Regions from separate parts of the Chromobacterium sp. ATCC 53434 genome, predicted to be linked through region 3. Evidence: predicted binding sites of a transcription regulator. Region 3 holds the regulator's gene; each other region holds the start of a gene.
What was found. Region 3 encodes sigma-54, which starts transcription at its own class of promoters, with help from an activator protein. Its sites were predicted from a motif close to CTGGCACGCTTCATGCTT; they were not measured.
Positions count from the first base shown of each region.

Region 1: a site for sigma-54 is predicted at 1,786-1,803, ahead of glnK (P-II family nitrogen regulator). Genes of this name have one in related genera too.
Region 2: a site for sigma-54 is predicted at 1,741-1,758, ahead of glnA (glutamate--ammonia ligase). Genes of this name have one in related genera too.
Region 4: a site for sigma-54 is predicted at 1,396-1,413, ahead of CXB49_RS14790 (TauD/TfdA family dioxygenase). Genes of this name have one in related genera too.

Region 1 covers NZ_CP025429.1:4,064,040-4,067,203, forward strand. The annotation lists gene CXB49_RS23735 (hypothetical protein) at 1-301, opposite strand, end outside; partial or broken gene CXB49_RS17925 (YifB family Mg chelatase-like AAA ATPase) at 381-1,226, opposite strand; gene CXB49_RS17930 (accessory factor UbiK family protein) at 1,233-1,520, opposite strand; gene glnK (P-II family nitrogen regulator) at 1,857-2,195, shown strand; gene CXB49_RS17940 (ammonium transporter) at 2,220-3,164, shown strand, end outside.
Region 2 covers NZ_CP025429.1:739,046-742,209, forward strand. The annotation lists gene CXB49_RS03395 (DUF4124 domain-containing protein) at 1-123, opposite strand, end outside; gene glnA (glutamate--ammonia ligase) at 256-1,674, opposite strand; gene CXB49_RS03405 (rhodanese-like domain-containing protein) at 1,947-2,399, shown strand; gene aroE (shikimate dehydrogenase) at 2,620-3,164, shown strand, end outside.
Region 3 covers NZ_CP025429.1:1,040,377-1,043,540, forward strand. The annotation lists gene hprK (HPr(Ser) kinase/phosphatase) at 1-49, opposite strand, end outside; gene ptsN (PTS IIA-like nitrogen regulatory protein PtsN) at 42-503, opposite strand; gene hpf (ribosome hibernation-promoting factor, HPF/YfiA family) at 626-964, opposite strand; gene CXB49_RS04915 (RNA polymerase factor sigma-54) at 1,033-2,430, opposite strand; gene lptB (LPS export ABC transporter ATP-binding protein) at 2,437-3,164, opposite strand, start outside; gene lptA (lipopolysaccharide transport periplasmic protein LptA) at 3,162-3,164, opposite strand, start outside.
Region 4 covers NZ_CP025429.1:3,326,230-3,329,393, reverse strand. The annotation lists gene CXB49_RS14800 (M949_RS01915 family surface polysaccharide biosynthesis protein) at 1-328, shown strand, start outside; gene CXB49_RS14795 (enoyl-CoA hydratase/isomerase family protein) at 378-1,160, shown strand; gene CXB49_RS14790 (TauD/TfdA family dioxygenase) at 1,574-2,482, shown strand; gene CXB49_RS14785 (FcoT family thioesterase) at 2,475-3,026, shown strand; gene CXB49_RS14780 (acyl carrier protein) at 3,074-3,164, shown strand, end outside.

The DNA of each region.
Region 1 (3,164 bases), 2.1 Mb from region 3:
CATTGATATGGAAAACTTCAGGCGGATTGATTTGCGGGCGATAAATACATCTGCCTTCATGCCACACCGTACCGACTTTGAATTCTCGAAGTAGCGCGACATGAATCGAGAAGGCTAGTTGGACACCAGGAAGAACGGCGCTCTTTTTATAGGGATCATTCACATGCCCTGGAGCGATACCGGAAAAATGCACCGTCACTCTGGTTCCCAGCTTTGCACTGAGCTTGATCGGTCCAATTCCGTCGACACGCCAAATTCCAGGGTGCTTTTTTGCCAAGCGCTTGAGAGGAAAGATGGCCATGATCCGCAATTCGCATTAACAGATAACGACCAATATTCTCATTGAATATTGCTTATTTGCAAATATTTGTAGAACTTACACCGCCACCGACCAGCGCCACCGCCGACGCGGTATGGTGCGGCGCGCGAAACGGCCGCACCCGCCAGCGCGACGGCTGAAAACCCTGCGAGCCAAGCGACAGCACCGCCGCGCTCTCCAGCGCCTCCGGTTCCGACAATTGCGGCAGCAATCCCGGCAGCCGGGCCGCCAACATGGACTTGCCGGTGCCAGGCGGTCCCATCAGCAACAGACTGTGGCCGCCGGCGGCGGCAATTTCCAGCGCGCCGCGGGCGACGATCTGGCCTTTGACATCGAGAAGGTCCGGGTAGTTCGGCGCCGCAGCCGCTTCCGGCTGCGCCAGCGCCTCCAGCGGCTGCAGGCCGTTCAGGAAGGCGCAGGCCTGCGGCAGCGACCGCACGGCGTAGACTTCCGCCCCCGCCACCACGGCCGCCTCCGCCGCGCTGGCCTCCGGCAGCACGAAAGCGCGGCCGGCCGCATGGCACTGGCAGGCCATCGCCAGCGCGCCTCGCACCGGACGCAAGGCGCCGCTGAGCGCCAGCTCGCCGGCGAACTCGAAACGGGCGATGTCATCGCATTTGACTTGGCCGGAGGCCAGCAGGACGCCGATGGCGATCGGCAGGTCGAAACGGCCGGAATCCTTGGGCAGGTCGGCCGGCGCCAGATTGACGGTGATCTTGCGGGCGGGAAACTCGAAACCCGAGGTGAGAATGGCCGCGCGCACGCGGTCGCGGCTTTCCTTGACCTCGGTCTCGGGCAGGCCGACGATGTTGAACGCCGGCAAGCCGTTGGCCAGGTGGATCTCGACGGCCACCTCCGGGGCGTCAAGCCCGGACAAAGCCCTGCTCGCCACCACCGCCAGCGTCATGGCCGCTCAGGAATGGCCGAGTTCGGACTGCTCTTCCACCCTGGCTGCGGCCTCGTCCGGAAACAGCTGGGCTTCCAGACGGACCAGGCGCGCCTCCAGCGCGGCCAGCTGCTCGCGGGTGCGCGCCAGCACCGCCTGCTGCACATCGAACTCCTCGCGCGTCACCAGATCCATCTTGGTGAAGGTGGAGGCCATCATCGCCCTGACGTTCTTCTCGATATCCTTGGCCGGACTGGCGGCGATGGTTTCGCTGATCTTGGCGCTGATCTCTTCAAACAGTTTCTGGCTCAACATGGTGGCGGCTCCCGTCGGGTGTCTTGACATGTTGCCGAGTGTAGCAAAAAGCGCCGCCGCGCTCCCGTTTTCCTGTACGCATTGACCTGGTCGCGGCCGTCATCGGCAAGGCGGCGGCCGCGCCGACCCGGCCAGCGAATGTTGCAATGCAACCTTGCACCAAAATTGTGCAGCCTAGACAGACACGGTGCACAAGGAAAGTGCCCAAACGGCCAGAGACATCTTTTTTGCACTGCATCACAATTCAGAGAACGTCCTCGGCGGCCTGGCACGATTCCTGCGTAGACCGCCGCAGCAGCAATCGTCAGTCACTCGACCTTCCGAGAAGGAGCCAGCATGAAGCTCGTCACCGCAGTCATCAAGCCGTTCAAGCTTGACGAAGTTCGCGAAGCGCTGTCCGCCATCGGCGTGCAGGGCGTCACCGTTTCCGAGGTCAAGGGCTTTGGCCGCCAGAAAGGCCATACCGAGCTGTACCGCGGCGCCGAATACGTCGTCGACTTCCTGCCGAAGGTGAAACTGGAAATCGCCATCGACGACGCCTTGCTGGATCAGGTGGTGGAGGCGATAGAGAAGTCCGCCCGCACCGGCAAGATCGGCGACGGCAAGATTTTCGTCTACGACCTGGAGCAGGTGATCCGCATCCGCACCGGCGAAACCGGCGCCGACGCCGTCTGATCATCGGGAAACTGGGGAAACATAATGAAAAAGATGCTCGCCGCCATGGCTTCCGGCCTGACCGCCCTCTCTCTGCCGGCGCTGGCCGACGCGCCGGCCGGCCCGGCGGTGGTCGCCGCCAAGGCCATCAACTCTGGCGACACCGCCTGGATGCTGACGTCCACCGCGCTGGTGCTGTTCATGACCATTCCGGGCCTGGCGCTGTTCTACGGCGGCATGGTCCGCAAGAAGAACGTGCTGGCCACGCTGATGCAAAGTTTCGCCATCACCGCGCTGGTCACCGTGCTGTGGACCGTGATCGGCTATAGCCTGGCCTTCACCGTCGGCACGCCCTATATCGGCGATCTGTCGCGCTTCCTGCTCGACGGCATGGTCTACATGAAGGACGCCGGCAAGCTGGCCGTGCATCCGCTGGCCGGCACCATCCCGGAATCGGTGTTCATGACCTTCCAGATGACCTTCGCCATCATCACCCCGGCGCTGATCACCGGCGCCTTCGCCGAGCGGATGAAGTTCTCGGCGATGCTGCTGTTCATGGCCTTGTGGTCGCTGCTGGTCTACGTGCCGGTCGCGCACTGGGTGTGGGCGCCCGGCGGCTGGATGGGCGACAAGGGCGTGCTGGACTTCGCCGGCGGCACCGTGGTGCACATCAACGCCGGCGTGGCCGGCCTGGTGACGGCGCTGGTGCTGGGCAAGCGCGTGGGCTTCGGCAAGGAGGCCATGCCGCCGCACAACCTGATTCTGACGCTGGTCGGCGCCTCGATGCTGTGGGTCGGCTGGTTCGGCTTCAACGCCGGCTCCGCCGGCGCGGCGGACGGCCGCGCCGGCATGGCGATGGTCACCACCCAGGTCGCCACCGCGATGGCCGCGCTGGCCTGGATGTTCGCCGAATGGGCGACCAAACGGAAACCGTCGGTGCTGGGCATCGCCTCCGGCGCCGTGGCCGGCCTGGTGGCCATCACCCCGGCC
Region 2 (3,164 bases), 300 kb from region 3:
CTGCGCGCCGCGAAGCGGCACATTGGTATAGGTGACGTTGCCGTTCGCGTCGACGTACTTGTAGATGGTGTCGGCCTGGGCGGCGCAGCAGGCCAGCAGCAGGCAGAGGGCGAGTGTCTTCATCGTGCGTGACTGGATTAGGTGGCATCTGCATGATAAGCAAATCCGGCGGCCGCGTCATATGCGCGTTCGGACGGCTGACACGAAAACGGCGGCCACGAGGGCCGCCGTCCGGTCTGCCGCGCTTGAGCCGGCTTACAGCGAGTAGTACATCGCGAATTCCACCGGGTGGGTGGTCATGCGGGTCAGGTTGACTTCCTGCATCTTCAGTTCGATGTAGGCGTCGATCCATTCATTGGAGAACACGCCGCCGCGGGTCAGGAACTCGCGATCCTTGTCCAGCGCGTCCAGCGCCTCGTCCAGGCTGGCGCACACGGTCGGGATCAGCTTGTCTTCTTCCGGCGGCAGATCGTACAGGTTCTTGTCGGCGGCGTCGCCCGGGTGGATCTTGTTCTGGATGCCGTCCAGGCCGGCCATCAACAGCGCGGAGAAGCACAGGTACGGGTTGGCCAGCGGATCCGGGAAACGCGCTTCGATGCGGCGAGCCTTCGGGCTGGCCACGTGCGGGATGCGGATCGAGGCGGAACGGTTCTTCGCCGAGTAGGCCAGCTTCACCGGCGCTTCGTAGTGCGGCACCAGGCGCTTGTACGAGTTGGTGCCCGGATTGGTGATGGCGTTCAGCGCCTTGGCGTGCTTGATGATGCCGCCGATGTAGTACAGCGCGGTGTCGGACAGGCCGGCATAGCCGTCGCCGGCGAACAGGTTGACGCCGTCCTTCCAGATCGACTGGTGCACGTGCATGCCGGAGCCGTTGTCGCCGACGATCGGTTTCGGCATGAAGGTGGCGGTCTTGCCGTAGCTGTGGGCGACGTTGTGCACGACGTATTTCAGGATCTGGGTCCAGTCGGCGCGTTGGGTCAGCGTGCTGAAGCGGGTGCCGATCTCGTTCTGGCCGGCGGTCGCCACTTCGTGGTGGTGCACCTCGACCGGCACGCCCAATTCTTCCAGCAGCAGCACCATCGCGGAGCGGATGTCTTGCGAGGAGTCGACCGGCGGGACCGGGAAGTAGCCGCCCTTGACGCCCGGGCGGTGACCCATATTGCCGCCCTCGAATTCCTCGGCCGACGCCCAGGCCGCTTCCTCGGCCTTGATCTTGACGAAGCAGCCGGACATGTCGGTGCCCCAGGTGATGCTGTCGAAGATGAAGAATTCCGGCTCCGGGCCGAAGTAGGCGGTGTCGCCGTGGCCGGAGGCCTTCAGATAGGCTTCGGCGCGCTTGGCGATCGAGCGCGGGTCGCGGTCGTAGCCCTTGCCGTCGGCCGGGTCGATCACGTCGCAGTGCATGAACACGGTCGGTTCGTCGAAGAAGGGGTCGATGCGGGCGGTGGCCGGATCGGCCATCAGCAGCATGTCGGATGCCTGGATGCCTTTCCAGCCGGCGATGGAGGAGCCGTCGAAGGCGTGGCCGCGTTCGAACCAGTCGTCGGCGTCTTCCAGCAGCACGTGGGCCGGGATGGAGACGTGCTGTTCTTTGCCGCGGGTGTCGGTAAAGCGCAGATCGACAAATTTGACGTCGTTTTCTTGGATCAGCTTGACTACGTCGGCTACTGCCATGGTTTATCTCCTGAAAGGCAACGTGCACCCAAGGGCAAGTGCGTAAAAATCGGTACGCCCGGCATTAAGCAGGAAGCGTGCCAGCTCCAGAATCGTTGTTGTTGCATTGTGTCATAGCCGAATGGGCTTAGCCAGCCGGCCGGAATGACCGCGCGCGGGCCAAGTTGGTGCTCGTCAAATCGGCCCGCACCATTATGGTGCGATTTGCCAGCGGCCGCCGTCGGGCAGATAATCGCCAACATAGGCGATCCGTGTTGCAGGAGGAAAACAGCATGAGCAAAACCAGCCAGATACTGCAGGCCGCGCAACGGCGCGCCGAGCAGCTGGACCTGCCCTATAGCGGCGCGGTCCTGCCAGACGAGGCTTACGAATTGATGCAGGGCCTGCCGAAGGCGGTGCTGCTTGACGTGCGCAGCCACGCCGAATGGCAATTCGTCGGCACCGTGCCGCAGGCGGTGAACATCGAGTGGCGCAGCTATCCCGGCATGGCGCCGAACCCGAATTTCCTGGCCCAGCTGACCCAGCAGGTCGATCCGGAGGCGGTGCTGTTGGTGATCTGCCGATCGGGCGCCCGCTCCGACCAGGTGGCGCGGCTGGCGGCGGCCAACGGCTATAGCGAGGTGTACAACGTGCTGGAGGGCTTCGAGGGCGACCTGGACGCCGACGGCCATCGCAACTCGGTCGGGGGCTGGCGCCGGCGCGGCCTGCCGTGGGTGCAGGGTTAGGCGCCTGTTCACGCCCTTTCCCGCGCGGCGCGGCCTGGCCGACGGGCCGTGTGGCGATCCTGGCCCGACGGCGCCGCTGCATGCCGCCGTCGGCCGGGACCATGACCGGCGTCAAGCCGCCGCGCGCGCCGCGGTTGAAGTTTGCGTCATTAAACGGCAAAGTGTCGCTTGAAGCGCTGCGTCGCCGCAGACCATCCATTCAGACATTGGAAAGCCGGACATGACCGACCGTTACGCCGTTATCGGCAACCCGATCTCCCACAGCCAGTCGCCGTTCATCCACGAGGAATTCGCCCGGGCCTCGGGCCAGGACATCTGCTACGAAAGGCTGTCCGCCGAACTGGGCCATTTCGGCGAGGCGGTGGACGCGTTCGTCGCCAGCGGCGCCAAGGGGCTGAACATCACGCTGCCGTTCAAGGGCGACGCCTTCCGCTACGCGTCCGAACTGACCGAGCGCGCGCGCGCCGCCGAGGCGGTGAACACGCTGACCTTCCGCGACGGCAAGGTGTACGGCGACAACACCGACGGCGTCGGCCTGGTGCGCGACATCGTCGAGAATCTGGATTACCCGATCGCCGGCCAGCGCGTGCTGATCCTCGGCGCCGGCGGCGCGGTGCGCGGCGTGCTGGAGCCTATCCTCGAGCAGAAGCCGGCCAGCCTGACCATCGCCAACCGCACGGTGATCAAGGCCGAGGCGCTGGCCCACCATTTCGCGCGCTGGGGCAAGGTGGAGGCGGTGGGCTACTCGGCGCTGGAGCGCCGCAG
Region 3 (3,164 bases):
GTTTCTGCTGATTTTCCTGGTACAGCCTGCGTACGGTGATGCTAGGCATTGGGGGTCCATTCGCTGAGCAACTGGTAGAGTTCGTCGCGGTTGGCGATGGCCAGCATCTTCTCGCGCATCTGGCGGCTGGAGAACATCTGCGCCAGTTCGGACAGGACCTGCAAGTGCAGGTCGGTGGCATGCTCGGGCACCAGCAGCACGAACAGGCACTGCACCGGCTTGCCGTCCGGCGCGTCGAACGGGATCGGCGCCTTCAGCCGGATGAACACGCCGGTGGCTTCCTTCAGGCCGCGGGCGCGGCCGTGCGGAATCGCCACGCCCTGTCCCAGTCCGGTGGAGCCCAGTTTTTCGCGGCTGAACAGGCTGTCGAAGATCTCGCTGCGGGCGATGCCGCGGGTGTTTTCCACCAACAGGCCCACCTGTTCGAACACCCGCTTCTTGCTGGAGACATCCAGATCGAGCAGCACATGGTCCGGAGTCAGGATTTTGCCGATGAGATTCATATTGGGTTATGCATGCGGCTCTTGGAGAAACCCGGAATTCTACGTTGCCTTGATAGTACTGAAAACCGGCAAGCGCAAAGAAAAACGGGAACCGTCCGGTTCCCGTTGCCTTCAGAGTCGCGTCACAGCGAGGCTTGCACAGCTTCGCCGGAACTTTGGCCGGTGCCCTGCGCGCGATGCTCGGTCAGCTTTTCCTTGTACTTCAACACCTGGCGATCCAGCTTGTCCATCAGCAGATCGATGGCGGCGTAGAGGTCTGCCTCGGACGCCTCGATGTGGATGTCCTTGCCGGACAGGTGCACGTTGACTTCCGCTTTTTGAACCAGTTTGTCCACCGAGAGAGTAACGGAGATGTCGATCACATGGTCGACGTGGCGGGTGATGCGCTCCAGTTTGTTTTCGATGTATTCGCGCAGCGACGGGGTGACTTCCAGGTGCAGGCCAGTTACTTTGAGGTTCATACCCTAGCTCCTTCTGGTGTTGACCGCCCGGTCGGGTTGCCGGGCGGCATTGTATTTCTCAAGGCCTGTCACAGCGCCTTGCGCAGATTCACCGCCGGAATCTGCATGGCTTCACGATACTTGGCTACGGTGCGTCTGGCAACCTGTATTCCCTGGCGGGCCAGCGCGTCGGCGATGGCGCTGTCGGACAGCGGTTTCGCGCGGTCCTCGCCGTCTATCATGCCGCGTATGTGAGCCTTGATGGCGGTGGCGGAGCATTCCCCTCCGCCGTCGGTTTCCAGCGAACTGCCGAAGAAGTACTTGAGCTCGAACAGGCCGCGCGGGCAGAGCAGGTACTTCTGGCTGGTCGAGCGGGAAACGGTGGATTCGTGCAGGCCGATCTCGTCCGCGATATCGCGCAGGATCAGCGGCCGCATCGCCACTTCGCCATGTTCAAAGAACGATTGCTGCCGTTCAACGATAGCTTCCGCCACTTTCAGAATAGTGTCAAATCGCTGCTGGATGTTCTTTACCAGCCAGCGCGCCTCCTGCAGCGGGCCGGCCAGTTCGCCGCCGGCGCCGCGTTTGTCGGCCAGCAGTCGCTCGTACAGGCGGTTGACGCGCAGCCGCGGCATCGCCGAGCGGTTCAGTTCGGCGACCCAGCGGCCGCGCAGCTTCCTGACCGCGATGTCGGGAATCACGTAGTGGATGTCGCCGTGGCCGTAGCCGCTGGCGGGGTAGGGGTTCAGCCGGGAGATCAGCGCCTGCGCCTGGCGCAGCGCCTCGTCCTGGCAGCCGAACAATTTCTTCAGCTTGGCGTAGTCGCGCCCGCCCAGCAGCTCCAGGTGTTCGCGCGCGATCTCCAGCGCCAGCGCGCGGCCGGGCTCGTCGGCCGGCCGCCGCAACAGCTGCAGTTGCAGCGATTCGGCCAACGAGCGCGCGCCGACGCCGGCCGGATCGAACTGCTGCAGCAGTGTCAGGCCGATGGCCAGCTCGTCGCTGTCCAGCTGCAGCTCCAGCGGCAGATTGCCGGCCAGCTCGTCGAGGTCCAGCGGCAGGTAGCCGTCGTCGTCCAGCTCTTCGATCAGCAGGCAGGCCACCGCGCGGTCGCGGTCGCTCAGCGCGATCTCCCCCAGCTGCGCCAGCAGGTGCTCGCGCAGGCTGGGCTGGCTGGGCACGTTGAGCATCGGATCATAGTCGTCGTCGCCGCCCTGGCGGGCGCCTGCGCCCCAGTCCAGCAGCTCGCCGGCGCCGTCGTCACGGCCGTCGGCGTCCTGCGTTTCGCCGGCGCCGCTGTCGGCGCCGTCCGGCGCGGCTTCGCCGTCGTGCGGCTCGTCGCCGCGCTCCAGCAGCGGGTTGTCGAGCAGGAAGCGATCCACCTCGGCTTGCAGGTCCAGCGTGGACAGCTGCAGCAGTTTGATCGATTGCTGCAGCTGTGGCGTCAGCGTCAGTTGCTGCGAGACCTTGAGCTGAAGGGCCTGTTTCATCGCCGCTTACAGATGGAAGTGCTCGCCGAGGTAGACCTCGCGCACCTTGTCGTTGTTGACCAGCTCCTCCGGCTGGCCGGAAGCCAGCACCGAGCCGTCGCTGATGATGTAGGCGCGGTCGCAGATGCGCAGCGTCTCGCGGACGTTGTGGTCGGTGATCAGCACGCCGATGCCGCGTTCCTTCAGGAAGGAGATGATTTTCTGGATGTCGATCACCGCGATCGGGTCGACGCCGGCGAACGGCTCGTCCAGCAGGATGAAGCGCGGTCGGGTGGCCAGCACGCGGGCGATTTCGACCCGGCGCCGCTCGCCGCCGGACAGCGACAGCGCGTTGCTGTCGCGCAGATGGCCGATGTTCAGGTCGTCCAGCAGCAGATCCAGCTCCTTCTCCAGCTCCTTGCCCTTGCGGCCGGAGATTTCCAAGATGGCGGCGATGTTCTCCTCCACCGTCATCCGGCGGAAGATCGACGCCTCCTGCGGCAGGTAGCCTAGGCCGAGCTGGGCGCGCTGGTGTATCGGATAGCGGGTGATGGAGGCGTCGTCCAGCCGGATGTCGCCGTCGTCGGCGCCGATCAGGCCGACGATCATGTAGAAGCTGGTGGTCTTGCCGGCGCCGTTGGGGCCGAGCAGGCCGACGACTTCGCCGCTCTCAATGCTCAGCGAGACGTCCTTGACCACGGTGCGCTTCTTGAAGCGCTTCTTCAGGCGGGAAACGGTCAGTATGCTGGGGCTCA
Region 4 (3,164 bases), 2.3 Mb from region 3:
GCCGCGGCTGCAGGAGCTGGCCGACCTCGACGGCGATGGCCTGATCGAGCCGCTGCTGGTGTACCGTTTCTCGCCGCGGGAGAACGAGGGGCTTTGTTGCGAGCGCATCAAGCTGGTGATGTTCTACCACGGACGCAAGGTGGCGATACGCGCGGAGAGCGGCGAGATGGACGGCAGCCGCTCCACCGTCGCCAACGCCGCCTTCTTCAGCCTGCCCGGCGCGGTGCGCCGCCATCTGGTCGACAAGATGGAGGCGATGTACCGGGCCGGCGATTTCACTTTCGACAACAGTTATCGTTTCGTGCCGCGCCGCGATCCGGCAGAGTGACGGCGGTCGGCGGAAACGATGGCAAGTAGGTTCGATGACGGGAGGCGGCATGTTCGAGACGGATGTGGTGCGTTGCCGGATAGAGGGGGGCGTCGCCTGGCTGGAGTTGAACCGGCCTGACTGCCTGAACGCGATGAACCGGCCGCTGCTGCGCCAGTTGCTGGCGGCGCTGGAGAGGGCGGCGGTGGACGAGACGGTGCGCGGCGTCATCGTCAGCGGAGGCGGGCGGGTGTTTTCCGCCGGGGCCGACATACGCTGGCTCAGCCAGGCGTCGCCGGACGAGGTACGCGAACTGGCGCGGCTGGCGGTGGCGGTGACCCGCCGCATCGAGACGCTGGGCAAACCGGTGCTGGCGGCGCTGAACGGCGACGCGTTGGGCGGCGGACTGGAGATCGCCGAGGCCTGCACATTGCGGCTGGCGGCCTCGCATGCCCGTTTCGGCCATCCCGAGGTCAAGATAGGCGCGGTCGCCGGCTTTGGCGGTACCACGCGTCTGCCGCGCCTGATAGGCAAGGGGCGGGCGGCGGAGCTGCTGCTGACCGGCAGGCTGATCGACGCCGACGAGGCCTGCCGCCTGGGCCTGGTCAACCGCGTGACGGCGGCGGACCGGCTGTTGGCCGAGGCGCAGGCGTTGCTGGACGAAATCCTGGCGCAGTCGCCGGTGGCGGTGCGGCTCAGCTGGGAGGCGCTGCACCGCGGCCTGTCGCTGTCCGAGGACGAGTCGGCGGCGCTGGGCGCCGATTATTTCGGCCTGGCGGCGCAGAGTGAGGACTTCCGCGTCGGCACCCGCGCGTTTCTGGACAAGCAGGCACCCAAGTTCAAGGGGCGGTGAGGGGCGGGCGTCAAGCCGCGCATCGCCACCGCGCCGGCGTCGTCCCGTACGCCGGCCTGTTCCCGCCCCGCCCTGATTGCTAACCGGCCGGTGTCCGCGCGGCCGCGGTCCCCCGTTTTCAATTTTCCTGCCGCCCGCCCGCGTTCTGCCGCGACGCGCTTCCCATCCGATACCGCCCCCCGCATTGCCACGATGCCAATATTCAGCGCTGAGAAAATCAGCATAAATGCAACAGACGGCAATTTTCATGCTTAATGAATTGACTAATGTCATACAAATACCAATAGAATATCGAGCGATTACTCTAATCGTTCGATGAGGATCAATCCTGGATCGAACGATTGCCTCGTATTTCAACGGAATCGCGCCGACCGGCGCGGCGTGGGATTTGTAGCGACTCCAGGGAGCATGGAATGAAGAACCTTGTGATCAGCGACACCGCGGCGATTCTCGACCGCCGAGTGACCGAGTTGGACGATGAGGAGATTCGGCAATTGAAGCAGGCCGTCTATCAGCACGGGATCGTCGTACTGAAGGCGCAGACGGCCTCCGCCGCCGAGTTCGTCCGCTTCGGCCGCCGCATCGGCGAGATCTGCCCCTACTACGAGGAGATGTACCGCCACCCGGAACACGCGGAAATCTTCGTCTCGTCGAATTGCGAGGCGGACGGCAAGCGGGTCGGCGTGCCGAGGACCGGCAAGTTCTGGCATTCCGACTACGCCTTCATGCGGCAGCCGTTCGCCTTCACCATCACCTACCCGCAGGTGGTGTCGTCGCTGAATCGCGGCACCTACTTCATCGACATGGCTCAGGTCTACCGGCGGCTGCCGGCCGAGCTGAAGGTCAGGCTGGAAGGCGCGACGGCCACCCATTCGGTCCGCCGCTATTTCAAGATCCGCCCCAGCGACGTCTACCGTCCGATAGGCGAGATCCTGGCCGAGGTCGACAGCAAGACCCCGGCGGTCGCGCATCCGGCGGTCATCCGCCATCCAATCACCGGCGAATCCATCTTGTACGCCAGCCGGGGTTTCACCGAGTCGCTGACGCTGGCCGGCGACGACGCTGACGGTGCGGCGACGCTGCGCGAGCTGATGGTCGAGACCGGGCAGACCGACGACAGCTTCAGCCATCCGAACATCCAGCTGTTGAACATCAGCGAAGGCGACATCATCGTCTGGGACAACCGCCGCTTCGTCCACCACGCCAAGCACAGCGACAAGATCGAGCCGACCAAGACCTTCCGCCTGACCGCTTACGACGGTCATCCGTTCAGCGGCGAGCCGGAACCGGCGCGCGAGCAGGAGGGACTGAGCCTTGCTTGAATCCGAACAGCTGCTGACGCGACAGCCGGCGCCGCCCGCCGTTTTCAACGACCCGGCGCTGCGGGCGCGGGTGTTGTCGGTCTATTTCGACAACGCCCGCTATCTGGAGACCGCCGACATCGGCGTCGACAACAGCGAGGGCAAGGAGGAAGTGGTGTCGAACGGCATCCTCTCCGTTCCCGAGTCTTGCTACATCGAGAGCACCGGGCATTTCAATTCGGTGGAATTCAACATCTGTTACAACCAGATCATGTACGACGCGATCGCCCACGCGTCGAAATATGGACTGGCGTCGTACTTCGCCGACTGGGGCGTCGAGGGATTCTTCTCGCGCCAGCTGCCCGACATCCTGATCACCCGTTTCCACAGCCGCTTCAGCAAGCCGCTGGACGCGTCCCGTTTCCACGGCGAGTTCGTGATCCGGTCGGCGCGGCTGCATCGCACCGCCCAGCCTTTCCTGTTCCTGAAGACCAGCTGCCGGTTTTTCGATGATGCCGGCGGCGATGCCGCCGGCGAGGTCGACCTGGCCATTCTCAACCCCTGATAGGGCGGACCCGCGTCGCCGCGGGACCGCGCCAAGGAGGTCTAGCCTTGATTCCGCAGTCCATTACCCGCGTCCAGCTGGAACAGGAGTTGCACGCGATCGCCAGGGCCGTGCTGCACAAGGGCGCGCTGCAGTCGA